DNA from 2 places in the Pseudomonas sp. Pso3 genome. Region 2 is predicted to be linked to the other one. Evidence: predicted binding sites of a transcription regulator. Region 2 holds the regulator's gene; the other holds the start of a gene.
What was found. Region 2 encodes FliA, which starts transcription of late flagellar genes. Its sites were predicted from a motif close to CTAAAGTTTNNNNNNNNNNNGCCGNTAA; they were not measured.
Positions count from the first base shown of each region.

Region 1 (15,615 bases), 310 kb from region 2:
GCCCGAGGCGCAGCCTTCCTTGGTGCCGGTCTTGCCGCAGCGCTCGCGCAGGTACTGCAGCACGGTAAGGTTGGGATCTAGCTGCTCTTCAACGCGCAGCTCCCGGTCCAGCAGAAACCTGATCACGGCCGCTCTCCACCTGGTCTCGAATGCCTTGATGGTGGGTAAAGCTGACCGATAGGTCAACATTTGCCCGGGTGAGTGGCGCCCCTCTGTCGTTTTTGAGCAAGAGGGGCAGGAAAGGCTGCGCCGTCCTGGCGCACTCGGTACGGCGGCGCCCATGGATGGTGCAAAAGCAGCCGCTCTAGCGAGCTCTTCTGCGGAATATTTATGCGAGGGCTTCAAGCCGCCCAAGGCAGTGCCGATATAAAGGCAGACGATTACGGCCTGGCCGCCTGCCGTCAGCACCCCCGTACAACCCGTTGCAACAGGTCGCTATCGTGCCTACCCAACTCAATCGTGTCGCCCGTCAGGCCTCCCTCGGCTTCTTCGCCCTGGTCACCCTCATCTTCGCTCTGGCGGGCTGGATGCTGTTCGACCTGTGCGCACGCATCGACGAGCAGCAACGCCACCACAGCGAGGCGGACGCCCAGCGCGCGCTGGAAACGCGGGTGGACAAACTGGGCCGGGTGCTGACCGATTATTCCTTCTGGCTGGAGGCCTATGCGCGGACCAATAAGAAGGTCGACGTCAACTGGGCCTACGAGGAGGACAATGTGGGGCCGTCCCTCTACAGCGGCTACGGGGTGAACGGCGCCTTCATCCTGGCACCCAATGGCGTGACCCGCTATGCCGTGGTTGGCGGCGGCCGCAGCAAGATGCAACTGGACACCTGGCTCGGCGACGACCAGACGGCGCTGCTGGCGCAGGCGCGGGAACGCTCGCTCAAGGATGGCTATGCCCAGGGCTATTTCCTGATCGATGGCCAGCCGGCCAGCGTGCTGGCCGCGGTCATCCGCCCGGATGCGACCTACCAGGACTTCAAGCGGCTGTCCTATATGGTGTTCGTCGACATCCTCACGCCGGACAAGCTGGCCCAGCTCGGGCACGCCTTCGAATTGCCCGGGCTGACCGCGGAGCCCGGGGACCTGCCCGCCCTGGCGGAGCGGCCGACCCTGGTGGTGAGGTCCGATCCGGGTATCGCGGTGACCTTCCACTGGCTGGTGCATGGCATGGGGCATCGCCTGCTGACGCAATTCGTGCCGCTGCTGGCGACCATGTGTGGCCTGGCGCTGCTGCTGGTCTGGTACCTGCGCCGGCGGATCGCCCTGGCGGCGCGGCAGACCGACGTGGCCGAAGATGCCCTGAGGCACAGCGAGCAGCGCTTTCGTACCGTTTCCGAGGCCTCGTCCGACTGGATCTGGGAGAGCGACGCCGAACAGCGACTGGTCTATCTCTCGGAGCGCTTCGTGGCCGTCACCGGCTTCAGCCGCGAAGACTGGCTGGGGCGTCCGCTGCACGAGTTGCTGGGCTACCCGCCGAGCCAGGTCGAGGAGGTGGCCCGGACGCCGCTGGCGGCCGGCCGCACCCGCCGTCCGCTGCCCTGCGAGATGCGCGATGCCCAGGCCAAGCTCAGGTACTGCCAGCTCTCGGCGCAGCCCATCATCAGCGGCGGCCTGCTGGCCGGCTTTCGCGGCACCGTATGCGACGTGACCGAGGAGATCGAGGCCAAGGCCCGCATCGAGCACATCAGCCGGCACGACGCCCTGACCGGACTGGCCAATCGTCATCAGCTGCATCGCTACCTGGCGCAGCGCTTCGCCGAGGGCGTCAGTGCCAGTCAGCCGCTGCATCTGCTGGCCCTCGACCTGGACCGCTTCAAGCCGGTCAACGACTCCCTCGGCCATGGGGCGGGCGATCAGGTGCTCTGCCAGGTCGCTCGCGAATTGCGCGCCAGTGTCCGGGAGGGCGATCTGGTCGCGCGCATCGGCGGCGATGAATTCCTGATCGCGGTGAACGGCTGCCTGAGTGCCGAGCAGGTGAGCCTGATGTGCAACCGGATGCTGGAGGGCATCGGCCGGACCATGCGCATCGACGAGCACGACATCAATATTGGCGCGAGCATCGGCATCGCCCAGGCGCCCCAGGATGGCCATGGCGCCGAGGATCTGCTGCGCTATGCGGACATCGCCCTGTACGAAGCCAAGGCCGCCGGGCGCAATACCCTGAGGTTCTACGAGCCCACCATGAACCAGCGCATCCTCGAACGGCGCCAGCTGGAGACCGAGTTGCGCCTGGGATTGCAGCGGCTGGAATTCGAGCTGGATTTCCAGCCGCGATTCGACGCCAGCAGCCAGCGCCTGCTGGGCGCCGAGGCGCTGGTGCGCTGGAACCATCCCGCGCGCGGTCGCCTGGCACCGGCCGAATTCATCGGGGTGGCGGAGGAGACCGGACTGATCCTCGGCCTGAGCGACTGGGTGCTGCAGGAAGCCTGCAGCCAGGCGGTGGTCTGGGAGCCGGAACTGATCGTGTCCATCAACCTGTCGCCGCTGGAGTTCCAGCGCGACGATCTGGTCGCGCGGGTCCGCAAGGTGCTCGACCGCACCGGCATCGATCCGGCGCGGGTCGAGCTGGAGCTGACCGAGAACGTCCTGCTGGACGACGCCGCGGGCGCCCTGGAGTTGATGAAGAAGCTCAAGGCGCTGGGGGTGCGGCTGTCCATGGACGACTTCGGCACCGGCTATTCCTCGCTGAGCTATCTGCGCACCTATCCCTTCGATTGCCTGAAGATCGATCGCAGCTTCGTCTCCAACATCGAGGTGAGCGAGAGCAACGCGGCCATCGTCGAGGCCATCGTCAGCATGGGGCGGGCGCTGTCGCTCACGGTGGTGGCCGAGGGCATCGAGACCGCCGGCCAACTGGCGCGCATCGCCGATCTCAGGTGCGACCAGGCCCAGGGCTTCCATCTGCAGCGACCGCTGTCCCAGGTGCGTTTCGCGGCCTTGCGGCAGGAGCAGTCACGACCGCGGGAAGCGTCCAACGACGCCAGTCGCGCCCTGGTCGCCACCAGGCACTAGGCACTAGGCACTAGGAGCGCCCAGGGCCGCACCCAGCAGCAGCGCGGCGAACAGCAGAAAGAGTCCGCCGGCCGCCCGGTTCAGGCGCGCGAGGGTGGAACCCGCGGTCAGGCGGGTACTCAAGGCTGCTGCGGCCCCGGCGTAGCTGCAGTGAATGAGGAGGCTCAACAGGCAGAAGCTCGCCACCAGCAGCACCAGCTGCGGCAGCACCGGGCGGTCGGCCTGGATGAAGGGCGGAAACAGCGCCAGAAAGAAGATGATCAGCTTGGGATTGGTGAGGGACACCAGCAGCCCTTGCCGGAGGCGTCTGGCGACGCCGATCGCCGGCCGGGTCGTGCCGGTCCGCTGGCCTGGAAGCGAGTCCTGGCGCAGGCGACTCAGACCCAACCAGCCCAGATAGAGCGCGCCAAGCAATTGCAGCCCCTGCAGCGCCCGTGGCGAACTGCTCACCAGGGCGCCGAGCGCGGTGCTGGACAGAATGGCTACCAGCAGGATGCCAAGCACCACACCGAGGATGCCTGGCAGGGCGCCGCGCCACTGCAGCAGCAGGGCGTTGTTGACCGTGAGCAGCACGCCCGGACCGGGACTGGCAATGGTGAGGCCGCACAGCAGCAGGTAGAGGGCAAAGGTATCCATGGCGTTTCCAGGCGGTCTGGTGGCCGGTCCTGGGCTGGCCGGTCCTGCGCTGCCGGCGACCAGTCGCTGACAGCGGCGCCCAGTCTGGCGACAGGGCGCGCCGGCGTCGCCATCCAGAGGGGCGGCTTTTCCACCGTACAGCGGCCGGCGCGGGGCTCAGGCCACCTGGAAGCGCCCCACCAATGACTGCTGGGCGTCGGCCAGGCGGGCCAGTTCGCGACTGGTGACCGCGGTCTGCTCGGCACCGGCGCTGACCTGGATGACCAGCTCATGGATGTCGCTGACGTTGCGGCTGATGTCTTCGGCGACCTGGCTCTGCTGCTCGGCGGCCGAGGCCACCTGGATATTGCGATCGTTGATCAGGGTCACGCCCTCGGCGATCTCGCCCAGCAATTCGCCGGCGCGGAGCATGTTGCCGGCGCCGGTCTGCACCTGGCCGAGGGTCTCCTGCATGGCCTGGGCGGCGCGGTCGGTGCCGCTCTGCAGGCGGCTGATCATCTGCTGGATGCTGCCGGTGGATTGCTGGGTCTTTTGCGCCAGGGAGCGTACCTCGTCGGCCACCACGGCAAAGCCGCGACCGGCCTCACCGGCGCGCGCCGCCTCGATGGCCGCATTCAGCGCCAGCAGATTGGTCTGCCCGGCAATGCCATTGATCACGTCCAGCACCAGGGAGATGGCATCGCTCTCCTGCTTGAGTTCGGCGATGATCTGCGCGGTGCGCTCGGCCTGCACCGACAGCCCCTGCACCAGGCCGATGGTGGCCTGCAATTCGTGGCGACCCTGGCGGGTGCTGGCCTCCACCTGCCGCGAGCCCTCGGCGGCTTCGCTGGTGCTGCGGGCGACGTCCTTGACCGTGGCGCTCATCTCGGCGATGGCGGTGGCCATCTGATCGGTGCCCAGGCGCTGCTGGGTCACGTTCTCGCTGGTCTGGATGGCGACCGCCGAGGCTTCTTCGGCGGCGGTGGCGACCTGCTGGGTGGCCGCGCCGATCTCCTGGATGACCTGGCCGAGTTCCTGACTCATCAGATTGAGGTTGCCGGTGATGGTGCCGAATTCGTCCCGGCCCTGATAGACGCAACGGGCGCTGAGGTCGCGGGTCGCCAGGCGGGTGAGGGTGCCGTTGACCTGTTCGACCGCCTGCCTGATGTTGCGGATGACCAGCCAGGCCAGCACCGAAACGGCCACCAGCAGCACCAGCATCAGGCCCAGGGTGGTCCAGAGATCGCGGCTGGAGCCAGCGCGTAGCTGTTCGGTGGTGGCGATGATGCTGGCGCCCAGCTCCGTTTCCAGGGTGCCCAGCTGATCGATGCGCTGGGTGGCCAGGTCGAACCAGGTGTCCGGCTGCACGTTCAGAGGTCTGCCCGGTGTCGTGTAGAGCGCACGCCGCTGCAACTGCGCCAGCTCCAGGGCACCGGGCTGCTTGAGGAGGTTCTCGAATCGCTGGACGACCTCGGGCGCGGACCTCTGCCTGAAGGCGTCGGCGTAGGCGGTGAATTCACCGAGATTGCGCGCGATCTGCACCAGTATCGGCAACTCCAGCCGATTCCTGCTGAAGGCTATCCCCAGCAGCGCGCGCTCGCGGCCGGCCCGCTCCTTCATCTCGACGAACAGATTCAGGGCATTCAGGGCGCGCTTGATCGCCGGATCCTCGACTTCGGCTTCGAGCTTGCTGTTGTAGCCTATCAACGCCTGGATCATCTCGGTATAGGCGGCACTGGATTGGGTACCGCTGATCGTCAGGCCGTCCACGGTGGTGCGCACCCCGGGCAGGCCGTCGAGGAGCTTCAGCACGGGTTGCAGGGCGGTATCGTCGCTGGCCACCCGGGCGCGCAAGGCGCCTTGGGCCTGGTCGCTGTCCTGGCGATAGGTTCGCAGGTCGTCACGCATGGCCGTGCCGCCACTGCTGAGAAAGGCGCCGCTGGCGCCCCGTTCCCGTTGCAGGGAGGTGATCAGGGTACTGACGTCTTGCGCCGTGGCGCTGGCGGTCACGGTGTGATCGAGGTTCTCCAGCGTCTGGTAGCGGTCCTTGAGGAAGAGACCGCAAATCAGCAGAAAGCCGGTCAGGGGCAGGAGCAGGATCAGCAGCAGCTTGGTACTCAGGGCGGCGTTCTTCAGCATTGGTCAGTCCTTCTATAGATAACCCTCGCGTCTGCTGGGACGCGAGGGATCGATTCCATGAGAGGTCACCGCGCAGGCATCGCCGGAAAGGATTCAGCTGCGCAAAGCCTGACGATTGCTTACGGACATACCCGGGTAGCGGATGCGCGCGCATGACCGGCGGTTATGCCTGCAAGTAGCGTGCTAGAGCGGTTCGAGGGTGTTGGTTGCGGATTCCCTGTTCCGTCTGGAACCGCGGAGTCGCCACCGGGACTGAAGGGCGATGGCGGCAAAGGCTTGCGGTCGAAGGATCAAGCCGGGGCAGACGGCAGAGCTCGGTACAGAGGACTGACGTCAGGGTTGCGGGCGGGGCTGGGCAGTGCCGAAGGGTGACCAAGCCCAACGACAGGGCAGTGCGGGGAGGCGGGAGAGTACAGCGAGAAGCGGGAAGGAGGGTTACAGCGGATGGCCAGCGAGGGGGACCTGGGGCTGTCCTCCTCGCTGGCCGTCGAATGCCTGGGTGGGGTCAGGCCACCCGGAAGCGGCCGACCAGCGCCTGCTGCTGTTCGGCGAGGCGGGCCAGTTCGCGACTGGTGACCGCGGTCTGCTCGGCACCGGCGCTGACCTGGATCACCAGGTCGTTGATGTCGTTGACGTTGCGGCTGATCTCTTCGGCGACCTGGCTCTGCTGCTCGGCGGCCGAGGCGACCTGGATGGTGCGGTCGTTGATCAGGGTCACGCCCTCGGCGATCTCGCCCAGCAGCTCGCCGGCGCGAACCACGTTGCTGGCGCCGGTCTGCACCTGGCTCAGGGTTTCCTGCATGGCCTGGGTGGCGCGGTCTGATCCGGTCTGCAGATTGTTGATCATCTGCTGGATGCTGCCGGTGGATTGCTGGGTCTTTTGCGCCAGGGAGCGCACCTCGTCGGCCACCACGGCAAAGCCACGCCCGGCCTCACCGGCGCGAGCGGCTTCGATGGCGGCGTTGAGCGCCAGCAGGTTGGTCTGCTCGGCGATGCCGCGGATCACGTCCAGCACCGAGGAGATGGCATCGCTCTCGTGCTTGAGTTCGGCGATGATGTCCGAGGTCCGTTCGGCTTGCACCGACAGCCCCTGCACCAGGCCGATGGTGGCCTGCAATTCGCGACGACCCTGGCTGGTGTTGCCCTCGACCTGGCGCGAGCCCTCGGCGGCTTCGGTGGTGCTGCGGGCGACGTCCTTGACCGTGGCGCTCATCTCGGCGATGGCGGTGGCCACCTGATCGGTGCCCAGGCGCTGCTGGGCGACGTTCTGGCTGGTCTGGATGGCGACCGCCGAAGCCTCCTCGGCAGCGGTGGCGACCTGTACGGTGGCCGCACCGATCTCCTGGATCACCTGGCCCAGCTCCTGGCTCATCTGGTTGAGATTGCCGGTGATGGTGCCGAATTCGTCCCGGCCCTGATAGGCGCAACGGGCGGTGAGATCGCGGGTGGCCAGGCGGGTGAGGGTGCCATTGACCTGTTCGACCGCCTGCTTGATGTTGCGGATGATCACCCAGGCCAGCGCCGAGACGGCCACCAGCACCAGCAGCACCAGGCCCAGGGTGATCCAGAGGTCGCGACTGGCGTTGGCGCGGGCCTGCTCGGCCTGGGCCCCGACGCTGGCGCCGAGGTCCGCCTCCACCTTGCCCATCAGGTCGATGCGCTGGGTGGCCAGGTTGAACCAGTCTTCCGGCTTGACGCCCAGGGCGTCGCCGAGGGGAACGGTAAAGGCCAGTTGCTGCAGGCGGCTGACTTCCTGGGCGCTGGGTTGCTTGAAGGTGTCGTCGAGCTGGCGGATGAATTCGGGCGTGGCCTTGCGCTGGAAGGCGTCGGCATAGGCGGAGAATTCACCCAGGTTGCGCGCGAAGCGCGACAGCAGGCTGGCGTCAAAGCGATTCTGGTTGAAGGCCAGACCCAGGAGCACCCGCTCGCGGCCGGCGCGTTCCTTCATCTCGACGAACAGATTGAGGGCGCCCAGGGCGCGCAGGATGGCCGGATCATCGACCCCGGCTTCCAGCGAATGGGTGTAGCCGATCAGCGTCTTGATCAGGTCGGTGTAGGCCGCACCGGACTGGGTGCTGTTGAGCGCCAGGCCGTCCACCTTGGTGCGTAGGTCACGTAGACCATCCAAAGCGCGCACGGCCGTCTGGATCGCGGTGTCGTCACCGGTGGCCAGAGCCCGCAGGTCTTTCTCCGCCTTGTCACTGTCTTCGCGAAAGGTCTTGAGCTTGTCTTGCATCGACTTGCCGCCGCTGCCCAGGAACACGCCACTGGCGCCGCGTTCGCGCTGCAGGCTGGTGACCACGGCACTGACACGCTGGGCCGTGGCACTGGCGGTCACGGTGTGCTCCATGTCCTTGAAGGTTTCGTAGCGATCGGCGGTGTAGAGACCCGAGATCACCAGGAAGCCGGCCAGTGGCAGGAGCAGAATCAGCAGGAGCTTGGTACTTAGGGGGGCATTCCTGAGCATGGTGGACTTCTCTGAAGCGGTCAGCGGGGGCGCCGGCGGCAGGATGATCAGCCGTCGTGGGCGAGGTCGATTGCGGTTATGTCGGCACCCCGAGACGAACCTTTATAGTCAGCTTAATCAATGGTGCGAGAGAGGGTGCGTCAGGCTGTCCATCAGACGGTGCGCCGGGTGGCGCGCGCTGCGCCCGGGGAGGCCGGGCGCTATGGTCAGACATCAATCAGCCCAGTTGCGCCTTGACGAGCAGGGCGTAGCCGAGCACCAGCAGCGGCCAGCCCACGGCCGGCCCGAACAGCAGGCGCCAGAGCCACAGGCGCGGCACGAAGCCGACGCCGTGGACCAGTCCGGCGGACACACCGAGCATGACCCCCATCAGCAGCGGATGACTGTAGTGGCCGCTGGCGTCGAGCATCAGCCCGGGGTGGATCAGCAGCAGCAGGGCCAGGGGCGCCGCCAGCAGCAGGGACAGCGTCCGCCCCAGCGGGTGGACGCGGGGCAGGGCCTCAGCATTCGGCATCGTCATGGACGTCCAGCTCCCGGGTGCTTTCCAGCCAGAGGGCGTTGATGATGCCGAAGCTCGCGGCGAGCAGGACACCGAGGATCCAGGTGAAGTACCACATGGCGTGTCTCCTTGAGAGGCCGATCAGTAGAGGCCGTGGGGGTTGGCGTCGATGAAGCGGTCATCGACCTTGCCCCACATGCGGATGTAGCTCCACAGGGTGTAGGCAAGGATGAGCGGCACGAAGAGGGCCGCGGCGACGAACATGATGCCCAGCGTCTTGTGGCTGGAAACGGCGTCCCAGACGGTCAGGCTGGAAGCCGGATCCAGGCTCGACGGCAGCACGAAGGGAAACAGCGCACAGCCGGCGGTGGCGAGGGTGCCGACGATGGCCAGGGCCGTGCCGGTAAAGGCCAGACCGGCCTGACGCCAGCTGCTGCCCAGCAGCGCCAGAACGCTGCCGAGCACGGCCACGACCGGGGCGATCAGGGTCAGCGGCTGGACCTGGTAGTTGGCCAGCCAGCCCGGGTTGCCGGCCGCGACCACCTTGTGCAGCGGATTCAGGGCAGTGCCCGGATCGCCCTGGCTGATCAGCACATAGCCGTCGATGCCATAGGCCAGCCAGACGCCGGCCAGGCCGAAGGTGGCGAGATGCAGCAGGGCGCACAGGCCGGTGGCGCGGCGGGCGCGCTCGCCCAGCGCCTGGTGGGTGCGCAGCATCAGCCAGCTGCCGCCGTGGGCGCAGAGCATGGCCAGGCTGACCCCGCCGCAGAGCAGCGCGAAGGGGTTGAGCAGGGCGAAGAAGCTGCCGCTGTAGGTGGATCTCAGGGTGTCGTCGAGCTGGAAGGGCACGCCCTGGAAGAGATTGCCGAAGGCCACGCCGAACACCAGCGCCGGAACCAGGCTGCCGGTGAACAGGCCCCAGTCCCAGGCGCTGCGCCAGCGGCCGTTGTCCAGCTTGCTGCGGTAGTCGAAGCCCACCGGGCGCAGGAACAGGGCGAAGAGCACCAGCAGCAGGGCCCAGTAGAGTCCGGAGAAGGCGGTGGCATAGACCATCGGCCAGGCGGCGAAGAGGGCGCCGCCGGCGGTGATGAACCACACCTGGTTGCCGTCCCAGTGCGGGGCGATGCTGTTGATGGCGGCGCGGCGTTCCTTGTCGGTCTTGCCGATCAGGGGCATGAGGATCATAGCGCCCATGTCGAATCCGTCGGTGAGGGCGAAGCCGATCAGCAGCACGCCGATCAGCACCCACCAGATGAGCTTGAGGACTTCATAGTCGAACATGGCGGTCTCCTCAGACGTTGGCCGGGGCAGCGGGCTTGGCCACCGCGGCCTGGCGCAGGGCGTCGCCGACCTGGGCGGCGCGTTCGTGGAAGTAGCGGCCGGTATGCAGGCTGCTTGGGCCGAGGCGGGCGAAGCGGATCATCAGGTACAGCTCCACGATCAGCAGCAGGGTGTAGAAGGTCACCAGGGCGCCGATGGAGCCGAGCAGATCGCCCGGGGCCAGGGTCGAGGCCGAGAGGTGGGTGGGCAGCACCTCGCTGATGGTCCAGGGCTGGCGACCGTGCTCGGCCACCCACCAGCCGGTTTGGGTGGCGATCCAGGGCAGCGGCAGGCTGAGCAGCGCCCATTTCAGCAGCCAGGGCTTGCTGAGTTCGTTGCGGCGGGTCGAAGCCCAGAAGGCGCAGATAAACAGCGCCAGCATCAGCACCCCGCTGGCGACCATGATGCGAAAGGTCCAGAATAGGCTGGCGACACCGGGAATGGTGTCCCGCGCGGCCTGGCGGACCTGCTCGGGGGTAGCGGTGGCGGGATCGTTGACGTATTTCTTCAGCAGCAGGCCATAGCCCAGGTCCTGCTTGTGGGCGTCGAAGGCGGCGCGGGTGGCGGCGGAGTCGTCGCCGGCGCGCAGGCGCTCCAGCAGGGCATAGGCCTGGGCACCGTTGCGGACGCGGGCCTCGTACTGGCTGACCAGGTCCTTGATGCCGGTGACCTGTTCGGTGGTGGAGCGGGTGGCGATCAGGCCCATCAGGTAGGGGATCTTCACCGCGTAGTCGGTGCGCATCTCCTGCTGATTGGGAATGCCGAAGAGGGTGAAGGAGGCCGGGGCTGCCTCGGTGTTCCACTCGGCTTCGATGGCGGCCAGCTTGACCTTCTGTACCTCGCCGACGCGATAGCCGGATTCGTCGCCCAGCACGATCACCGAGATGACCGCGGCCATGCCGAAGGCGGCGGCCACGGCGAAGGAGCGCCGGGCGAAGCCGATGTCGCGGCCCTTGAGCAGGTAGTAGCTGGAGATCGCCAGGACGAAGATGGCGCCGGTGACATAACCCGAGGCCACGGTGTGGACGAACTTCACCTGGGCCACGGGGTTGAGCAGCAGAGCGCCGAAGTCGACCAGCTCCATGCGCATGGTGACGTAGTTGAATTCGGCACCGACCGGATTCTGCATCCAGCCGTTGGCCACCAGGATCCACAGCGCGGAGAGATTCGAGCCCAGGGCCACCAGCCAGGTCACCAGCAGGTGCTGCCCTTTCGACAGCCGCTCCCAGCCAAAGAAGAACAGCCCGATTAGCGTCGATTCGAGGAAGAAGGCCATCAGGCCCTCGATGGCCAGGGGCGCGCCAAAGATGTCGCCGACATAGTGGGAGTAGTAGGCCCAGTTGGTGCCGAACTGGAACTCCATGGTCAGGCCGGTGGTGACGCCCAGGGCGAAGTTGATGCCGAACAGCTTGCCCCAGAACTGGGTCATGTCCTTGTAGACCTGTTTGCCGGTCATCACATAGACCGACTCCATGATCCCCAGGATCACCACCAGCCCCAGGGTCAGGGGCACGAAGATGAAGTGATACAGCGCGGTCATGCCGAATTGCAGGCGTGACAGGTCCACGACGGATTCCGAGATCATCCCGGCAATCTCCTCAAGCGAAGGGAAGGGGTACTAGTCCAGCAGGTGGGCGCTGACCGCCTGGGTGGCGTCGGGCGGAACCGTGGGGGCGCTGAACCAGAGGCTCTTGATCGCCATGAGCAGCGCCAGCTTGATCAGCAGGATGATCAGCAGTTCCTTGACCAGGCGTCCGTTCATGGCGACCTCGCGAGCCGTGGCGCCGCTCCAGGACGGAGTGGCGGCTGCATGCAGGATGCGCCTGCTGGCCCTGGGCAAAACTGATCCAGATCAATTGGCCAGTGGCCATCGCCTGGGGCAGGTTGTCGCAGCCGTTCAGGTCGGGTTCAGAGGGGTTAAGACAGCGTTAAGACGCCTGGGCGCAAGGTGGAACCGTGACTGACGCCGGACCGCTGCCGCGGCGACGCCAGCCCCCGTGTTCAAGACAGGAGGATCCACCATGAACGTCTTCAACAAGATGGCCGCTCTCGCCCTGCTCAGCACCGCCAGCTACACCGCCATGGCCGCCGAGATCAACGAAAGACGCGCCCAGGCCGCGCTGCAGCCCAAAGCGGCCCAGTCCGAGGTCGTCGCGGTGCAGCCACAGGCGCCGGCACGCTGGGACCAGGTGCTCGATCCCCAGGCCTATGGCCAGGCGTCGGTGCGCTATCAGGCAAGGGTCGTGGATCCGGCGCTGCTGCGGACCGTGAACCTCGGCTAGCGTCGCGGCGGGCCGGGCGGACCCCGGCCCCCGTTCGCATGCTATGTTGCATCCCTCGAGACGTGCGCAGGGGGACGCCGATGCAGCCGGTCACAGCCATATCCGCGGGACCCGGACCGATTCGCTGGGAGGCGCATGCCTGCCTGCCCCTCGTGCCCGGGCAGGACATGTCCGGCTTGCATCGCTATCGCGCGGCCGGCTTCCATCATGTGTCGATCAACGTCGGCATGGACATGACGCCTTTCGCGACGGTGGTGCAAACCCTAGCGGATTTCCGCGCCTGGCTGGCGCGGCATGAGGCGCACTTCCGTCTGGTCGGCACGGTGGCCGACATCCACCAGGCGCGTAAGCAAGGCAGGCTGGCCGTCTCCTTCGATCTCGAAGGCTCGACCATGCTGCTCGACGATCCAGCGATGGTCGGGCTCTATGCCAGTCTCGGGGTACGCCAGATGCTGCTCGCCTACAACCGCGACAACAGCTGCGCCGGAGGTTGCCATGGCGCGGGGGGCGGTCTGACGGCGCTGGGTCGCGAGATGGTGGCGGCCGGCAATGCGGCGGGCATCACCCTCGACTGTGCCCACGCGAGCGAGCGCGTCAGCCTGGAGATCATGGCGGTGTCGACCCGGCCGGTGGTCTTTTCCCACACCAATATCAAGGCGCTCCACGAGCATCCGCGGACGGTGAGCGATGGGCAGATCCGCGCCTGCGCCGACCAGGATGGCGTGATCGGCCTGACCGGTCTGAGTCTCTTTCTGGGCGATCCCGCGGCTTCGATGGCCAGCTTCGTCCGCCAGATCGACTACCTGGCGGAGCGGGTCGGGACTCGCCATATCGGCATCGGGCTGGATACCGAATTGTGCCCGGCCGACCATGCCCTGCCCGCTGGCGTCGACGTCGAGGACTGGTGGCCCGCACGCCACTATGGACAGCCGCACGGTCATACCCAGCTGCAACCCGAGGCGCTACCTGAACTGATACGCCAACTGGCGGGGCGGGGCTACACCGCCGCCGACATCGACGCCATCCTGGGCGGGAATTTCCTGCGCATCGCGAGCCAGACCTGGCCGTCTGCGGCTGCCTGAGTCCAGGCGCAAAGCGCTTTCCCCTGGCCTAGACGTACCGCGCCGCCGCGTAACCCGAGGCCCAGGCCCACTGGAAGTTGAAACCGCCCAGGTGGCCGGTGACGTCCAGCACCTCGCCGATGAAGTACAGACCGGGCGACTTGAGCGACTCCAGGGTCTTGGACGATACCTCGCGGGTGTCGACGCCGCCCAGGGTGACCTCGGCCGTCCGATAGCCCTCGGTGCCCGCCGGGACCAGTTGCCAGTCGTGCAGGCGGGCGGCGATGGCCTTGAGTTCGTCCGGGGTGTATTGCTTCAGCGGCCGGGACTGGAACCAGCTGTCGGCGAGCAGGGTAGCCATCTTCTTGGTGAACAGCTCGCCCAGCAGGGTCTTGAGTTCGCTGTTGGGCCGCGCCTGACGCTGCTCGGCGAACCACTGGACCAGGTCCAGGTGCGGCAGCAGGTCGATGCTGAGGCTGTCGCCGGGTTGCCAGTAGGAGGAGATCTGCAGGATCGCCGGACCGCTGAGGCCGCGGTGGGTGAACAGCAGATTCTCGACGAAGCTCTGGCCGTTGCAGCTGATCCGGCAGTCTTCCACCGCCGTGCCGGACAGGGCGCTGCAGAATTCCTTGAGCTGCGGATCGGTGATGGTGAAGGGCACCAGACCGGCGCGGGTCGGCAGCAGCTGATGGCCGAACTGGCGGGCGACCTGATAGCCGAAGCCGGTGGCGCCGAGGGTCGGGATGGACAGGCCGCCGGTGGCGATCACCAGGGATTCGCCACGCACCGGGCCCAGGCTGGTCTGCAGTTGATAGCCGCCCGGGTCGAGGCGGGCGATCTCCTGCACCGAGGTATTGAGGCGGATGTCGACGCCGCCCCGTTCGCACTCGTCCAGCAGCAGGGCGAGGATGTCGCTGGCCTTGTTATCGCAGAACAGCTGGCCGAGCTTCTTCTCGTGATAGGGCACGCCGTGCTTGGCCACCAGGGCGATGAAGTCCCATTGGGTGTAGCGCGCCAGGGCCGACTTGCAGAAATGCGCGTTCTGCGAGAGGAAGTTGGCGGGCTCGCAATAGAGGTTGGTGAAGTTGCAGCGGCCGCCGCCGGACATGAGGATCTTCTTGCCGGCCTTGTTGGCGTGGTCGAGTACCAGCACCCGGCGCCCGCGCGCGGCGGCGCTCAGGGCGCACATCAAACCGGCCGCGCCGGCACCGATGATGATGACCTGGGTATCGAACACTGTGACTCCTTACCGATAGACAGGGGCCTCTGGCCCGCGGCGGCGCATGTTACCCGATCGCTCGCTCGGGGTGGATGGCCGCCGTCGCGTCGCGGGTCCGGCTGTCCGGGCACCCTCCGACAGGCGCGGGCCGGGGCGGGCGGCGATCCATGAGCACCCTCGGCCACACCTGAGCGCGCGGCAGCGGGCAGTCTCAGCGCCGGCTGCCCGTTGCCCGTCCGCGCAGGTGATTGGTCGGTAGGGCGGTGGTGTACTTCACCTGGCTCAGGGCGAAGCTCGATCTGATGCTGGCGACGACGGGGATGGTCGTGAGGCAATCCAGCAGCAGCGTCTGGTACTTGGCCAGGTCTTCGCTCACCACCCTGAGCATGAAGTCGGCCTCGCCGCTCATCAGGTAGCACTCCATGACCTCCGGACGCTCCTTGATCGCATCCGTGAAGACCTCCAGCGACTGCTTGTCCTGCAGCTTGAGCGACACATGCACGAAGACGTTGATGGCGAGCCCCAGCGCGGCCGGATCGACCAGGGTCACGGCGCCGCGCAAGACGCCATGCTCCTTCATGTCCGCCACGCGCCGCCAACAGGGGGACGTCGAGAGTCCGGCGATTTCCGCCAGTTCGGCATTGCTCAGTTCGGCGTTCTGCTGCAGGGCATCCAAGATACGCAGGCTGGCATCGTCGAGTTTGGCGCGGCTCACGGTAGGACCTTCCTCTTTTAAATCTATTCAGGGTTGAATTTACCGAAATTCCCATTTTTCACGAAGAGAAAGGTGCGTTTTCGCGCACGAGCGGAAATAGCATAACTCCGAGTGATCCTTGGGCAACAGGGTGGCATCGTGAGCGCTACGATTCGGCAGAACCTCGACCTTCCCGGCAAGGCCTTCGGGCTTTCCTCCACCTATGTCGCGCTCGGCGTCATGGTGCTGCTGTGGGGAAGCAGCTGGCCGGTGACCAAGCTCGCCCTGCAATCGGTGCCGCC
Region 1 is NZ_AP043687.1:1,960,800-1,976,414, forward strand. It holds gene xdhA (xanthine dehydrogenase small subunit) at 1-126, opposite strand, end outside; gene ACZ5R1_RS09175 (bifunctional diguanylate cyclase/phosphodiesterase) at 441-3,017, shown strand; gene ACZ5R1_RS09180 (LysE family translocator) at 3,021-3,653, opposite strand; gene ACZ5R1_RS09185 (methyl-accepting chemotaxis protein) at 3,810-5,771, opposite strand; gene ACZ5R1_RS09190 (methyl-accepting chemotaxis protein) at 6,277-8,238, opposite strand; gene ACZ5R1_RS09195 (cyd operon YbgE family protein) at 8,456-8,752, opposite strand; gene cydX (cytochrome bd-I oxidase subunit CydX) at 8,739-8,855, opposite strand; gene cydB (cytochrome d ubiquinol oxidase subunit II) at 8,879-10,018, opposite strand; gene ACZ5R1_RS09210 (cytochrome ubiquinol oxidase subunit I) at 10,029-11,642, opposite strand; gene cydP (cytochrome oxidase putative small subunit CydP) at 11,676-11,819, opposite strand; gene ACZ5R1_RS09220 (hypothetical protein) at 12,079-12,339, shown strand; gene ACZ5R1_RS09225 (dipeptidase) at 12,507-13,421, shown strand; gene ACZ5R1_RS09230 (BaiN/RdsA family NAD(P)/FAD-dependent oxidoreductase) at 13,450-14,589, opposite strand; gene ACZ5R1_RS09235 (Lrp/AsnC family transcriptional regulator) at 14,831-15,334, opposite strand; gene ACZ5R1_RS09240 (DMT family transporter) at 15,473-15,615, shown strand, end outside.
Region 1: a site for FliA is predicted at 8,317-8,344, ahead of ACZ5R1_RS09190 (methyl-accepting chemotaxis protein). Genes of this name have one in related genera too.

Region 2 (15,615 bases):
TTCACCCTGCTGGCGTGCATCCTGGCCACGGTCCTGCCGGCCTGGCTGCTCGACGCCTGGATCACCCGGCATTTCGCCGAGGCCGCGGTGCCGGAGATCGTGCTGCAGACCCTGTCGGGCTTCCTGCAGCTGATCCCCAGCATCGCCGTCTACCGCATCTACATGCTGGTCAAGCAGAAGGCCTGACCAGGCCACTCACCACATCAGGTCGTCCGGCACCTGGTAGGCGGCGTAGGGATCGTCCGGATCAGGCTCGCCGCTCTGCACGTTGAGCAGCACCACCCGCTTGGGATCGCGCTCCTGGATGCGTTCGGCGGTAGCCCGGGGCACCACCTCGTAGCGGCCTTCGTAGCGCACGATGGCCAGACTGCCCTTGCTGAGCTTGTCTCTCATCATGACGTTGACCGACAGGCGCTTGACCTTCTTGTCGTCGACGAAGTTGTAGTAGTCCTCGGTGGTCAGCTTGGGCAGGCGGCTGGTTTCGATCAGCTGCTTGATCTGCGCCTGCTCGGCCTTGCGCCTCTTCTTGTCTTCCTGAGCGCGATTGAGCTCCTGGTCCTTGGCCAGTTTTTCCGCCTGGGCCTGCTGGACGGCCAGCTCCTGGGAGCGATCCTTTTCCGCCTGCCCGCGATGCTCCATGCGGTTCTGCTTCTGCTTCTGCTTGACGGCCTGCTTGGCCTGCTTTTCATTGACCAATCCGGCTTTCAGCAGCTGGTCGCGTAGGGACATGCTCATCGATACGACTCGTCTAGATCATCCAAGGGGGCGCAGCTCGGAAGCGGCCGCGCGCCAGGGTGTCCATCCTGCGCAGCCGACGAACCGAGTGCAAGCCTTTCTCTGGGGTGAAATAATGCAGTCATGACCTATCCGCCCCTGGTTCGGGCGCTGCCGATCACAATTCGCCCATGATTACCTTAGCGATCGTCCTGCTCTTCGTCGCCAGCGTGCTCTTCGTTCACCTTCGCGGACAAGCGCGCCTGCCCTTCCTGCGTCAGCTGGTCAACCACTCGGCGGTGTTCGCGCCGTACAACGCCCTGATGTACCTGTTCTCCGGCGTGCCGTCCAAGCCCTATCTGGATCGCAGCCGCTTTCCCGAGCTGGATGTGCTCAAGGACAACTGGCAGGAGATCCGCGTCGAGGCCCTGCGGCTGTTCGACGAGGGCTACATCCGCGCGGCGGAAAAGGACAATGATGCCGGCTTCGGTTCCTTCTTCAAGAAGGGCTGGAAGCGCTTCTACCTGACCTGGTACGGCGAGCCGCTGCCCTCCGCCCAGACCCTCTGCCCGCGCACCGTGGAGCTGGTGCGGCAGATCCCCAACGTCAAGGGCGCCATGTTCGCCCTGCTGCCGGGCGGCAGCCACCTGAATCCCCATCGCGATCCCTTCGGCGGCTCGCTGCGCTACCACCTGGGTCTGGCCACGCCCAACTCGGATGCCTGCCGCATCTATGTCGACGGCCAGCCCTATGCCTGGCGCGACGGCGAGGACGTGATGTTCGACGAGACCTATGTGCATTGGGTGAAGAACGAGACCGACCAGACCCGGGTCATCCTCTTCTGCGACGTCGAGCGGCCGCTGCGCAATCGCCTGCTGACCCGCGTCAACCAGGCGGTCAGCCGCTTCCTGGGCAGCGCCACGGCGCCGCAGAACGTCGAAGGCGAACGCGTCGGCGGCATCAACCAGGCCTATGCCTTCAGCAAGAGATTCGGGGATCGTATCGGTGGCGGCGTGAAGAAATTCAAGCGGCGCCATCCCAAGGCCTATCGCATCGCCAAGCCAGTGCTGGCGGTGCTGGTGGTGATCGCGCTCTACCACTGGATCGTCAGCTGAGGCGGCGATCCCGCGCAGGCGGCGTCAGCGGCTCCTAGCCGGAACGCTGCTGGCGCTGTCGGTGCAGCCGGGCCACCAGCTCGGCTTCGGCCTGGGACAGACCACAGGCCTGGGTGAGATCGTCGGCACTGGCGCCCAGTCCCACCAGGCGCGCAGCCTGGGAAAACGACAGACTGGTAGGGTCGCTCTGCTCGATCTGGGTCAACCGATCGGGCAAGGGCGCCACCACCTTGGCCAGTCCCTGCACCTGTTCACCCATGCGTACCTGCCCGGCCTGGTAGGTTTCCAGGCGCTTGAGCAGGATCTGCATGCGCTTGTCGACCAGGGCCTCCCGCTCGGCCAGCTTGGCCGCCTGCTGCTGCTGGCGTTGCCAGAGCAGCCAGCAGCAACCGCCGAGGCCGGCACAGGCCAGCCCCAGGGCGACGCTGAGCAGGATCAGCCCGACGAGCATCAGATGCTTTCCAGCTCCGACCACTCTTCTTCGGTCATCAGCTTGTCGAGCTCGACCAGGATCAGCAGCTCGCCGTTCTTGTTGCAGACACCCTGAATGAACTTGGCGGATTCGTCATTGCCGACGTTCGGTGCGGTCTCGATCTCCGACTGCCGCAGGTAGACCACCTCGGCCACGCTGTCGACCAGGATGCCAACGACCTGCTTGTCGGCCTCGATGATGACGATACGGGTGTTGTCGGTGACCTCGGTGGGCAGCAGACCGAAGCGCTGACGGGTGTCGATCACCGTCACCACGTTGCCACGCAAGTTGATGATGCCCAGCACATAGCTCGGCGCACCCGGGACCGGAGCGATTTCGGTGTAGCGCAGGACTTCCTGGACCTGCATCACGTTGATGCCGTAGGTCTCGTTATCCAGGCGGAAGGTGACCCATTGCAGGACCGGATCTTCGGAACCCTGTGCGGACGTTTTTTTCATGTTCCCTAGCCTCGTCAAATACCGCACGTGCGGCGAAGCGGGCGAACCCGCCGGTTAGTTGCAGCGGGCAGCCCTAGCGGCGGCCACCCACCACCTGTTCAGCGAGCGCCGCCACATCCAGCAGCGCACACATCTGATCGATCACCGTACCGGCCAGCCACGGCCGGGTAGCGCGCTGGTTCCGCCATTTGACCTCGGCGGGATCCAGACGTACCGAATGGCTGACGCCGTGCACGGCCAGGCCCCAATCCAGGCCTTGCAGCGATATCACGAATTTCAGCCCCTCGCGATAGTCGTCACGGTAACGCTCGGGCATCACCCAGCGCGCCGCGTCGAGCACACGCAGATTACCTGCCTGGCAGGGTAGCAGGCCCAGGAACCAGTCTGGCTGACCGAACAGCGGCGTCAACTCTTCGTCGGCCAGCGGATAGATGGAACCCAGGCACACCAGGGGTGCGGCCAGGGTCAGGCCGGCGACGTCGAACAGCAGGCATTCGAAGGGCTCTTCACCCCACTCCGGGCGACCGTCCAGATGCACGGCGCTGGGCGGTACGCCAGCCGCTGCCACGGGCTGCGTAGCCGGGGTGCCCACAGCGATGCCTTCCACCGCCGGACGGGCCGGCTCGGCGACCGGTGCCAGTTCGGGGACGCGCCAGTCCAGTTCGATATCGGTTTCGGGCGCGAGCAGCGGCTGGGGTGCAGGCAGCAGGACCTCGGGCAGGACGCGCTCGGCCAGGGCGACCGCGGGACGCCGGGCGGCCAGCGGCACGACCCGCGGCTGCCGTGCGGCATCCCGCTCGAGTTCTTCGCGTACCGCGGCGGCGAATTCGTCTTCGCTCACGCTGGCGATCGGCGCGGCCGGCACCACCACCGGCGCCACGACAGGCGTGGCTTCGGCAGTCGGCAGTTCCAGGAACGCGTCCAGCAGCAGGGCATCGAGATAGCCCTGGAGGACACGCTGAGGACGATTGTCGAGGGACGTCGGTTGGCTCATGGCGATCTACGTGAGTGAGTTGTCCAGCCTATCGGCCGGCGGAGTGGAAAACTTGAATCAGGCGACCTGGCTGCTGGGCGCACCGTCGAGCAGATGCCGCAGCAACGCCCGGTAGGCGATGACGCCGCGGCTGTTCAGCTCGTAGCGCGACGGCACCTGGCCGGAGCGACTGGCATCGCGCAGCCGGGTATCGATGGGGATGAAGGCCTGCCACAGCTGGGCCGGATAGGTGTTGCGCAGGACCTTGAGCGTGCCGATGGAGGCCTGGGTGCGGCGGTCGAACAGGGTCGGCACTATGGTGTAGGGCAGCGCCTGCTTGCGCGAACGGTTGATCATGGTCAGGGTGTTGACCATGCGTTCGAGCCCCTTGAGCGCGAGGAATTCGGTCTGGGTGGGAATCACCAGATGCTGGCTGGCTGCCAGGGCATTGACCATGAGTACGCCGAGCAGCGGCGGACTGTCGATCAACACGTGATCGAAGTCGTTCCACAGCTGCGCCAGGCTCTTGGAGATCACCAGCCCCAGGCCGCTCTGGCCAGGCGACTGCCGCTCCAGGGTGGCCAGGGCCGTGCTGGATGGCAGCATGGACAGCTGCGGATGGCTGGTGGGCAGCAGCAGACGCTGCGGCAGGCCTTCCGGAACCTGACCCCCGTGCTGGAACAGGTCGAACACGCTGTGTTCGAGGCTGTCCGGATCCTGACCGAAATAGCTGGTCAGGGAACCGTGGGGATCGAGATCCACCAGCAGGACGCGCTTGCCCTCATCGCCGAGCAACCCGGCGAGGGCAACGGTGGTGGTGGTCTTGCCCACCCCACCCTTCTGATTGGCGACAGCCCAGACTCTCATGTGCAGACTTCCTCCCGACGACACGACCAGCCGGGTCAAGGTGCCGGCGTTGGGGCCGGCGACGAAGATTTGACAGGCGCCACTCCGGGCGCCGGTTCTCCAGGCGATGCTGCAGATTGTGTGCCAGTCGACGGATTTTGCAAGGTGCTCTGCGGCCGGAACAGATCGAGATTGCGCGAGATCAGCAGCACCACCCGCCGATTGCGGGCGCGGTTGACGTCACTGGTGTTGTCGACCACCGGCTGATAGGCGCCATAGCCCACCACGGCCAGGCGCTGCGGCGCGATACCATTGCCGATCAGCAGGCGCACGATACTGGCGGCCCGGGCTGCCGACAGCTCCCAGTTGGTGGGATACAACGCCGTGCTGATCGGCCGGTCGTCCGTGTAACCCTGGACCTGAATCGGATTCTTGAAGGGTGCCAGAATCTTGGCCACCTTCTCCATGAGGCCGAAGGCGGGATTGCTCGGCAGGGAATCGCCGCTGGCAAACAGCAGGTTGGTGCTGAGCTCGATTTCCAGCCACATCTCACTGGCCTTGATGTTCAGCTGATCACCCGCGATGAGATCGCCGAAGGTGGCCCGCACACTGTCGGCGATCTGCTGCAGCGGATCGCTGGGGGTGCCCTTGGCCGGCTGGGCGGCGCTGGCATCCATCACCGTCGGCGTCACGCCGGCGGGACGCTGATCGCCGAGGGGGATGGGTTTGAGCGAACGCTCCGGCTGGCTGAAGATGCCGGACAGGCTGTCCGAGAGCACCTTGTACTTGCTCTCGTTCAGCGAGGAGATGGAATACATGACCACGAAGAAGGCGAACAGCAGGGTGATGAAGTCCGCGTAGGAGACCAACCAGCGTTCGTGGTTCTCGTGCTCTTCGGGACGGCGGCGGCGACGAGGCATGCGGCGCCCTCCTAGTCCAGAAAACCTTGCAGCTTCATTTCGATGGAGCGGGGATTTTCGCCCTCGCCGATGGACATTAGCCCTTCCAGCAGCATTTCCCGGTAGCGGGACTGTTGCTGCGCCAGCGCCTTGAGCTTGTTGCCGACGGGCAGCAACAGCAGGTTGGCGAAGCCGACGCCATAGATGGTGGCGACAAAGGCCACGGCGATGCCGCTGCCCAGTTGCGAGGGATCGGCGAGATTCTGCATGACGTGGATCAGGCCCATCACCGCGCCGATGATGCCCACCGTGGGCGCATAGCCGCCCATGGCCTCATAGACCTTGGCGGCGGCGATGTCGCGGTCTTCCTGGCCGTAGAGGTCCACCTCGAGGATGCTGCGCAGGGCTTCGGGCTCGGTGCCATCCACCAGCAACTGCAGGCCCTTGGCGGCATAGGGATCGGCTTCACGTGTGACCAGAGGCTCGAGCCCCAACAGCCCTTCCTTGCGCGCCACGTTGCTCCAGTTGACCACCTTGCGGATACCGCCGGTGAGGTCCAGCCGCGGCGGCATGAATACCCAGGCCAGCATGGTCAGGGCGCGCCGCAGCACCGGCAGGCGAGTCTGCAGCAGGACGGCACCCAGGGTACCGCCCACCACGATCAATGCCGCCGGGCCATTGGCCAGGGCGGTAAAGGAGCCGCCCTCCAGCAGGTTGCCGCCCATGATGGCGGTAAAGGCCAGCAGGATGCCGATGAGACTGAGCACGTCCACGCTCAATGCCCTTCTGGCCGGAGAACGCCTGCCGTCACGAACAGGCCTCGGTCAGGTGTCTGCCGATGTCGTCCAGGCCATAGATGGCGTCGGCCAGATTGGCCTTGGCGATGGCCATGGGCATGCCGTAGATGACGCAACTGGCTTCGTCCTGGGCCCACACCTGGCTGCCGACCTGCTTGAGCATCCGGGCGCCTTCGCGGCCGTCGGCGCCCATGCCGGTCAGGACCACCGCCAGCACCTTGTCGGCATAGGCCTTGGCCGCGGAGCCAAAGGTCACGTCGACGCAGGGCTTGTAGTTGAGGCGTTCGTCACCGGGCAGGATCTTCACCATGCCGCGGCCATCCACCATCATCTGCTTGCCACCCGGTGCCAGCAGGGCCAGGCCCGGACGCAACTGGTCACCGTCCTCGGCTTCCTTGACGCTGATGCGGCAGAGTTTGTCCAGGCGCTCGGCGAAGGCCTTGGTGAAGGCGGCAGGCATGTGCTGGATCAGCACCAGAGGCGCCGGGAAGTTGGCTGGCAGCTGGGTGAGCACCCGCTGCAGAGCCACTGGCCCGCCAGTGGAAGTGCCGATGGCTACCAGGCGATAGTGCTTGCGCTTGGGCGGCGGCGAAGCCGGGGCGGCGGGTGCATGACCCGCTGCAGCGCCGCTAGGCGCAGCCGGACGCGCTGCCGGGCGAGCCGTGGCCGGCGCCGCGGCGGCGCTTGCGGGCGCTGCCGGCGCGACGCTGGGCGCTACGGCGAAGCGCCGATTGGACCGGGCGATATGATGGATCTTCTCGCACAGCAGCTTCTGCACGCTGGCCGGATTGCGCGAGATGTCCTCGAAATTCTTGGGCAGGTAGTCGACCGCGCCGGCATCCAGGGCGTCCAGGGTGACCCGGGCGCCTTCATGGGTGAGCGAGGAGAACATCAGCACCGGGGTCGGGCACTTCTGCATGATGTGGCGGACCGCGGTGATGCCGTCCATCATCGGCATCTCGTAGTCCATGGTGATGACATCGGGTCGCAGCGCCAGGGCCTGGTCGACCCCTTCGCGCCCGTTGCTGGCCGTGCCCACCACCGAGATGTTGGGATCGGCCGCCAGGATCTCCTTGAGCCGACGCCGGAAGAAGCCGGAATCGTCCACCACCAGTACTTTTACCGGCATACGTTGAAACTCCTAACCTTGGGCGGCGCAGGCCACCCGATGGCGCCGGGCACGGGCCCGACGCCGCTCGTACCCGACCGACTCAGAGCCCGCGACGGGCGTAGCGCTTGAGCATGCTGGGCACATCGAGGATGAGCGCGATGCGGCCGTCGCCGGTGATGGTCGCCCCGGACATGCCGGGCGTTCCCTGCAGCATCTTGCCCAGGGGCTTGATGACCACCTCTTCCTGGCCCACCAGCTGATCGACCACGAAGCCGATGCGCTGGGTGCCCACCGAGAGGATCACCACATGCCCCTCCCCCTGCTCCACATGGGCCGCATTGGGCACCAGCCAGCGCTTGAGGTAGAACAGCGGCAGCGCCTTGTCGCGCACCACCACCACTTCCTGGCCATCCACCACGTTGGTGCGGGACAGGTCGAGGTGGAAGATCTCGTTGACGTTGACCAGCGGGAAGGCGAAGGCCTGGTTGCCCAGCATCACCATCAGTGTCGGCATGATCGCCAGGGTCAGGGGGACCTTGATGACGATCTTGGAGCCCTGGCCCTTGGTCGAGAAGACGTTCAGCGTGCCGTTGAGCTGGCTGATCTTGGTCTTGACCACGTCCATGCCCACACCGCGACCGGAGATGTCGGAGATCTCGGCCTTGGTGGAGAAACCCGGGGCGAAGATCAGGTTGAAGCACTCGGTCTCGGTCAGGCGATCGGCCGCGTCGCGGTCGAGCAGACCTTTTTCCACGGCCTTGTTGCGCAGCAGATCCGCGTCCATGCCCTTGCCGTCATCGGAGATCGACAGAAGGATATGGTCGCCTTCCTGCTCGGCGGAGAGCACTACGCGACCCGCACGGGACTTGCCGTTCTCTTCACGCTCGGCCGGTCCTTCGATGCCGTGGTCGACCGCGTTGCGCACCAGGTGCACCAGCGGATCGGCCAGGGCCTCGACCAGGTTCTTGTCCAGGTCGGTTTCTTCGCCGACCAGTTCCAGATTGATCTCTTTCTTCAGGCTGCGCGCCAGATCGCGGACCAGGCGCGGGAAGCGACCAAAGACCTTCTTGATCGGCTGCATCCGGGTCTTCATGACCGAGGTCTGCAGATCGGCGGTGACCACGTCGAGGTTGGACACGGCCTTGGCCATGGCTTCGTCGCCGCTGTTCAGGCCCAGGCGTACCAGACGGTTACGCACCAGCACCAGTTCGCCGACCATGTTCATGATCTCGTCCAGCCGCGCGGTGTCGACCCGCACGGTGGTCTCCGCCTCGCTGGTGGGACGCTCGGCAGGCGCGGCGGCTGCCGGCTTGGGCACCGCGGCCTCGGCCACCGGCGCCGGCTTCGGCGCCGGTGCGGGAGCCGCCGGCTGAGGTGCGGCCACCGGTGCCGGCGCAGCGGCCACCGGAGCGGCTACCGCTTCCGCGGCTGCCGCGGGACCACTGAACTTGCCCTTGCCATGCAACTCGTCGAGCAGGGATTCGAATTCGTCGTCGGTGATCTCGTCACCGCTCGCCGCGGTTGCCGGAGCCGCTGCGGCCGGGGCTGCAGCGACGGGTGCCGCGGCTTCGCTGGCGACGAACTTGCCCTTGCCGTGCAATTCGTCGAGCAGGGCCTCGAATTCATCGTCGGTGATGTCTTCGCCACCGGGCGCGGCAGCGGCAGGGGCCGCAGCGGCAACCGGCGCAGCGGCCGGCGCCTCCTGGAACTTGCCCTTGCCATGCAGCTGGTCGAGCAGGGCTTCGAATTCGTCATCGGTGATGTCGTCGCCACCGGCGGCTGCCGGCGTTTCCGCTGCCGCGCTCGGCTCGCTGCCCAGGGCATCGAGCAGATTCTGGAAATCGGCATCGCTCAATTCCGGCTCGGCCGCCGCAGCGGCGACCGGAGTCGGTTCCGCGACCACTGCCGGAGCGGCAGCCACGGGCGCAACCGGAGCCGGCGCCGGCGCACTGCCGGCGGGCTCGGCCAGGCGGGCCAGGGCCGCCAGCAATTCGGGCGAAGCCGGGGTCGGCTCTTCGCGTTCACGGACCTGACCGAACATCTCGTTGACGGAATCCAGTGCTTGCAGCACCACATCCATCAGCTCGGCATCCACGCGGCGTTCGCCCTTGCGCAGGATGTCGAAAACGTTTTCCGCGATATGGCAGCACTCGACCAGGGTATGGAGCTGCAGGAAACCGGCACCGCCCTTTACGGTATGGAAGCCACGGAAAATGGCGTTCAGCAGATCCATGTCATCCGGGCGGCTTTCCAGCTCGACCAATTGTTCGGACAACTGTTCGAGAATCTCGCCGGCCTCTACCAGGAAATCCTGGAGGATCTCTTCATCGGCGTCGAAGCTCATTCCTGCACTCCCCAAGAGGGTCTGGGTCAAAAGCCCAGACTGGATAGAAGATCGTCGACGTCGACCTGAGCGGCCACGACGTCTTCACGCTTATCGGCATGAATCTGCGGACCTTCACCCTTCATCGTCTTTTCTTTTCGATTCTGTTCGATCAGCGCGGTGTGATCGTGACTGAAGCCGGTATAGCGATCGACCTGGCTGGCCATCATCACCAGCTTGACGAGGTCTTTCTCGATCTGCCCGACGAGATTGACCACGCGCTTGATCACCTGACCGGTAAGGTCCTGGTAGTCCTGCGCCAGAAGGATGTCGTTGAGCTTGGCCGACAGTTGCTCGGCGCTGCTCTCGCTGTGACTGAGGAAGGCGTCGACGCGCTTGGCCAGCTCGCGGAATTCGTCCGCGCCCATTTCCCGGCGCATGAACTTCTTCCAGTCGGCATGCACGGCGCGGGCTTCGTCGCCGAAGTTGCCTACCAGCGGGGCGCTCTCCTCCACCAGATCCATGGTCCGGTTGGCGGCGTTCTCGGTCATCTTCACCACGTAGGAGAGACGATCGGTGGCATCGCTGATCTGGGAGACCTCTTCGCCGGCCATGCCGCGCGGATCGATCTCGAAGTTGACGATGGCGTTGTGCAACTCGCGGGTCAGCTTGCCGACTTCCTGGTAGAGACCCCGATCGCGCAACTGGTTGAGTTCATTGATGACGTGCACGGCCTGGGTGAAATCGCCGCTTTCCAGGCATTTCACCAGCTCTTGGGCGTGCTGTTTGAGATTCGACTCGAAGTCGCTGAAGCTGTTGGAGCCAAGCTGATCCATAACGTCCCCGCGGCTTTCTTCAGCCGTTCACCCGCTCGAAGATCTTGTCGATCTTTTCTTTCAGCACCTGGGCGGTGAAAGGCTTGACCACATAGCCGTTCACGCCGGCCTGAGCGGCTTCGATGATCTGCTCGCGCTTGGCTTCGGCGGTCACCATCAGCACTGGCAGGGTCTTCAGGCGCGCATCGGCGCGCACCTGGCGCAGCAGGTCGATGCCGGTCATGCCGGGCATGTTCCAGTCGGTGACGAGAAAATCGAAGTTGCCGCTCTGCAACATCGGCAGCGCGGTGTTGCCGTCGTCCGCTTCGGCGGTATTGGTGAATCCCAGATCGCGCAGCAAATTCTTGATGATGCGTCTCATCGTGGAAAAATCGTCCACGATGAGGATTTTCATGTTCTTGTCCAAGTCGACCTCCGTCCTAATCCGCACACACGCCGCAAGGCGCGTCTAAGCAATCGTAGTAGCCTGAGTACCAGCCGGTTAACGCGAACGCCATTCCGCCAGCCGCGCCCGCAGGCGTGCCGCGCATTGACTGTGAAGTTGGCAGACGCGTGACTCGCTCACGCCCAGCACCTCGCCGATTTCCTTGAGGTTGAGTTCCTCGTCGTAATACAGCGAGAGCACCAGACGTTCACGCTCCGGAAGATTGGCGATGGCGTCGGCCAGGGCCTTGCGGAAGCGCTCGTCCTCCAGACCGCGACCGGGTTCGAGTTCATGCGAACCGCTCTCCTCGAGCCCATGCTCACCACCCTCCATGAGGTCGTCGAAACTGAACAGGCGACTCCCCATGGTGTCGCCAAGGATGCCGTAGTACTCATCCAGACTCAATTTAAGTTCGGCCGCGACTTCGGAATCTTTAGCGTCGCGACCGGTGCGCGCTTCCACCGCGCGAATGGCGTCGGTGACCATGCGCGTGTTGCGATGCACCGAGCGTGGCGCCCAGTCGCCCTTGCGGACCTCGTCGAGCATGGCGCCGCGGATGCGGATGCCGGCGTAGGTCTCGAAGCTGGCGCCCTTGCCGGCGTCATATTTGCGCGAGGCCTCCAGCAGGCCGATCATGCCGGCCTGCATCAGGTCCTCGACCTGCACGCTGGCCGGCAGTCGCGCCAGGAGATGGTAGGCGATGCGTTTCACCAACGGCGCATAGCGGTTGATGAGTTGCTCCTGCTGGGTACGTTCCGAGGTTTTGCTGTACATGCGAAGCCCGCTGGATGCTGTCATGCGTGGGTACCGATGGCTGGTTGCACAAGGCGCTCGACAAAGAACTCGAGATGGCCGCGCGGATTGGCGGGCAACGGCCAGCCATCGACTTTCTGAGCTACCGCACGAAAGGCCAGCGAGGCCTTGGCACGCGGAAAGGCTTCGAACACGGGGCGCTGTTTCTGCACGGCTTTGCGCACCGCCTCGTCGAACGGAATGGCGCCCACATACTGGAGGGCGACATCCAGGAATCTGTCGGTCACCTTGGTCAGCTTAGCAAAGAGATTGCGACCTTCCTGGGGCGTCAGCGCCATGTTCGCCAGGACCCGGAAACGGGTGACGCCATGGTCGCGATTGAGCAGCTTGATCAGGGCGTAGGCATCGGTGATGGAGGTGGGCTCGTCGCACACCACCACCAGGACTTCCTGGGCGGCGCGAACGAAGCTGACCACCTGGTCGCCGATGCCGGCCGCGGTATCGACGATGAGCACGTCGAGGTTTTCGCTGATGTCGCTGAAGGCCTGGATCAGACCGGCGTGCTGGGCCGGCGTCAGATTGACCATCGCCTGGGTGCCCGAGGCCGCCGGGACGATGCGGATGCCGCCCGGGCCGTGCAGCAGCACGTCGCGCAGCTCGCACTCGCCGGAGATGACGTCGGCCAGGGTGCGCTTGGGCGACAGGCCGAGCAGAACGTCGATGTTGGCAAGGCCCAGGTCGGCGTCGAGCAGCATGACGCGCCGCCCGATATCGGCCAGGGCCAAGGCCAGGTTGACCGACACGTTGGTCTTGCCGACACCGCCTTTACCGCCCGTGACCGCTATGACTTGGACGGGATGCATGCTACCCATTGCCTGATACCTTTGATTGAAATCCGTCACACTTTAGACCAAGTGCATTTGGCGTGCCCAGGCATGCGATGCACCACTACCGTTCGTCTGCGCTAACCGGCGCGGCGGGCATTGCTCTGATACAGGCCGGCAAGCATGCCCGCCATGGTTTCTTCGCTCGGTTCCTCGGGGGCCTGCAGGCTCACCGCGCGGCTCACCAGCTGGTGGCTGCGGGCCGGATGCAGGTCGTCCGGGATGCGCGGGCCGTCGGCGATGTAGGCCACCGGCAGGCGCTGGCTGATGGCCAGACCCAGGGCTTCGCCGAGACTGGCGGCTTCGTCCAGCTTGGTCAGCACGCAGCCGCTCAGGCCGCAGCGCCGATAGCTGTGGTAGGCCGCCTTGAGCACCTGGCTCTGGCTGGTGACACCCAATACCAGATAGTTGCGAATTTTCAGCTGGCGGTTGGCCAGGGCTTCGAGCTGCACCTTGAGCGCCGGATCATTGGCGGGCATGCCCGCGGTGTCGATCAGCACCAGGCGCTTGCGTGCCAGGGGTGCCAGCGCCTGGGCCAGGGACTGGCCCGGGTCGACCAGGGTCACCGGCACGTCGAGGATACGGCCGAGGGTCTTGATCTGCTCCTGGGCACCGATGCGGAAGCTGTCCATGCTGACCAGCGCCAGACTCTGGGGACCGTACTTGAGCACGTAGCTGGCGGCGAGCTTGGCCAGGGTGGTGGTCTTGCCCATGCCGGCCGGACCGACGAAGGCGACGACACCGCCCTCCTCCAGAATCTTGGCGTCGGTGGTCTTGGCCAGCTGGGCGAAGTTGGCCAGCAGCATGCGCCAGGCATGGCGCGGGTCCTGGATCTTGGCGACGCTGTCGAGCAGGTGGCGGGCCAGATCGGCCGGCAGACCCATGCGCTGCAGACGACGCCAGAGGCCGGCCTGCTGCGGACGGGTGGACTGCACCTGGGTCCAGGCCATGGAGCCGAGCTGGACTTCCAGCAGTTCACGCAGACCGCTGAGTTCGCTGCGCATGGCTTCCAGGGCGCGACGGTCTTCCGGCGCGGCGCTGGCGGCAGGGGCGGCAGCGGCCGGCTGGGGCGCACGCGGCGGGGCGATCACCGGCTCGCGGCGGCTGTCGGCGGCGCTGATGGCGCCGAGCAGCTGCTTGTCCTTGGGTGCGGCCGAGGGCACGCCCGGCGCGCGGATGCTGAGGTCGGCATGGGCCTGGGCGATCTTCGCATGGGTCTTGCGCAACTCCGCCTGCAGCTCCGCGTTGGGCGCGGCCGGTGCCGGAGCCTGGTAGTCCAGCGCCGCGGTCAGCTCGACACCACCGGCGACCCGGCGGTTGCTGAGGATGGCGGCATCCGGGCCCAGCTCGTCGCGTACCAGCTTCATGGCTTGACGCATATCGGCGGCGAAGAAACGTTTGACTTGCATGATCTAGACCTCAGCCATTCTGGCCAACGGTAGCGACGATGGTGACCTGCTTGTTGTCCGGAATTTCCTGGTAGGCCAGTACACTCATGTTCGGCGCCGCCATCCGCGCGAAGCGGGACATCATCCCGCGGATCGCACCGGCTACCAGCAGCACCACTGGCTTACCCATCATTTCCTGACGCTGCGCTGCCTCGATGAGGGAACGCTGCAGTTTTTCAGCCATGCCAGGCTCGAGGAACATGCCGTCCTCGGCGCCTTGACCGGCCTTCTGCATACTACTTAGCAACATCTGTTCCAACCTTGGCTCAAGGGTGATAACAGGCAGCTCAGGCTCCATTCCAACGATGTTCTGGACGATTGCGCGGGACAAGGCGACCCGTACGGCACCGGCGATGGCGGCGGGATCTTGACTCCGCGGACCGACGTTGGCGATGGCTTCGGCGATGGTACGGATGTCGCGGACCGGGACCTGCTCCTGCAGCAGTTGCTGGAGGATCTTGAGCAGGGTCGACAGGGAAACGATGCCGGGCACCAGCTCCTCGGCCAGCTTGGGCGAACTCTTGGCCAGTACCTGCAGCAGTTGCTGGACCTCCTCGTGGCCGATCAGCTCGTGGGCGTGCTTGAAGAGCACCTGGTTGAGGTGGGTGGCGACCACGGTGCTGGCATCGACCACGGTGTAGCCGAGGGACTGGGCCTGGTCGCGCTGGGTGACGTCGATCCAGACCGCCTCCAGACCGAATGCCGGATCCTTGGCGGCGACGCCGTTGAGGGAGCCATAGACCTGACCGGGGTTGATGGCCAGTTCGCGGTCGGGATAGATCTCGGCTTCGGCCACGCTGACGCCCATAAGAGTCAGACGATAGGCGTTGGGCAGCAGGTCCAGGTTGTCGCGGATGTGTACCGACGGCATGAGGAAACCGAGGTCCTGGGACAACTTCTTGCGCACGCCCTTGATCCGCGCCAGCAACTGGCCACCCTGGTTGCGATCGACCATGGGGATCAGCCGGTACCCGACTTCCAGACCGACCATGTCCACCGGGGTGACGTCGTCCCAGCCCAGCTCCTTGGCCTCGGCCGGACGCTGCACGGGAGCCAGGTCCTGCTGCTTCTTGGCTTCGACCTCGGCGGTCTGCTTGGCCTGGCGCTGACGCTTGTAGATCAGCCAGGCACCGGCTGCGGCGGCGCCACCCAGGCCGAGGAACGGCAGGTGCGGCATGCCCGGCACCAGGCCCATGGCGATGATGATGAAAGCCGAGACCGCCAGCGCCTTGGGCGAGGCGAACATCTGACGATTGACCTGCTGACCCATGTCTTCGGCGGAGGACACCCGGGTGACCATGATGGCCGCGGCGACTGACAGCAGCAGCGAGGGAACCTGGGCGACCAGGCCGTCACCGATGGTCAGCAGGGCGTAGATGCGCGCCGCTTCGCCGAACGGCAGACCGTGCTGGGCCATACCAATGGCCATGCCGCCGATGAGGTTGATGAAGAGGATCAGCAGACCGGCGACGGCGTCACCGCGGACGAACTTGCTGGCACCGTCCATGGAACCGTAGAAGTCGGCTTCCTGGCCCACTTCGGTCCGGCGCTTCTTGGCTTCG
Region 2 is NZ_AP043687.1:1,650,902-1,666,516, reverse strand. It holds gene ACZ5R1_RS07845 (YciC family protein) at 1-186, shown strand, start outside; gene ACZ5R1_RS07840 (DUF2058 domain-containing protein) at 196-735, opposite strand; gene ACZ5R1_RS07835 (aspartyl/asparaginyl beta-hydroxylase domain-containing protein) at 906-1,829, shown strand; gene ACZ5R1_RS07830 (DUF2802 domain-containing protein) at 1,864-2,280, opposite strand; gene ACZ5R1_RS07825 (chemotaxis protein CheW) at 2,280-2,759, opposite strand; gene ACZ5R1_RS07820 (chemotaxis protein CheW) at 2,833-3,753, opposite strand; gene ACZ5R1_RS07815 (ParA family protein) at 3,811-4,599, opposite strand; gene motD (flagellar motor protein MotD) at 4,635-5,498, opposite strand; gene ACZ5R1_RS07805 (flagellar motor protein) at 5,510-6,250, opposite strand; gene ACZ5R1_RS07800 (protein-glutamate methylesterase/protein-glutamine glutaminase) at 6,285-7,403, opposite strand; gene ACZ5R1_RS07795 (chemotaxis protein CheA) at 7,486-9,729, opposite strand; gene ACZ5R1_RS07790 (protein phosphatase CheZ) at 9,756-10,544, opposite strand; gene ACZ5R1_RS07785 (chemotaxis response regulator CheY) at 10,564-10,938, opposite strand; gene fliA (RNA polymerase sigma factor FliA) at 11,026-11,766, opposite strand; gene fleN (flagellar synthesis regulator FleN) at 11,763-12,593, opposite strand; gene flhF (flagellar biosynthesis protein FlhF) at 12,686-14,014, opposite strand; gene flhA (flagellar biosynthesis protein FlhA) at 14,025-15,615, opposite strand, start outside.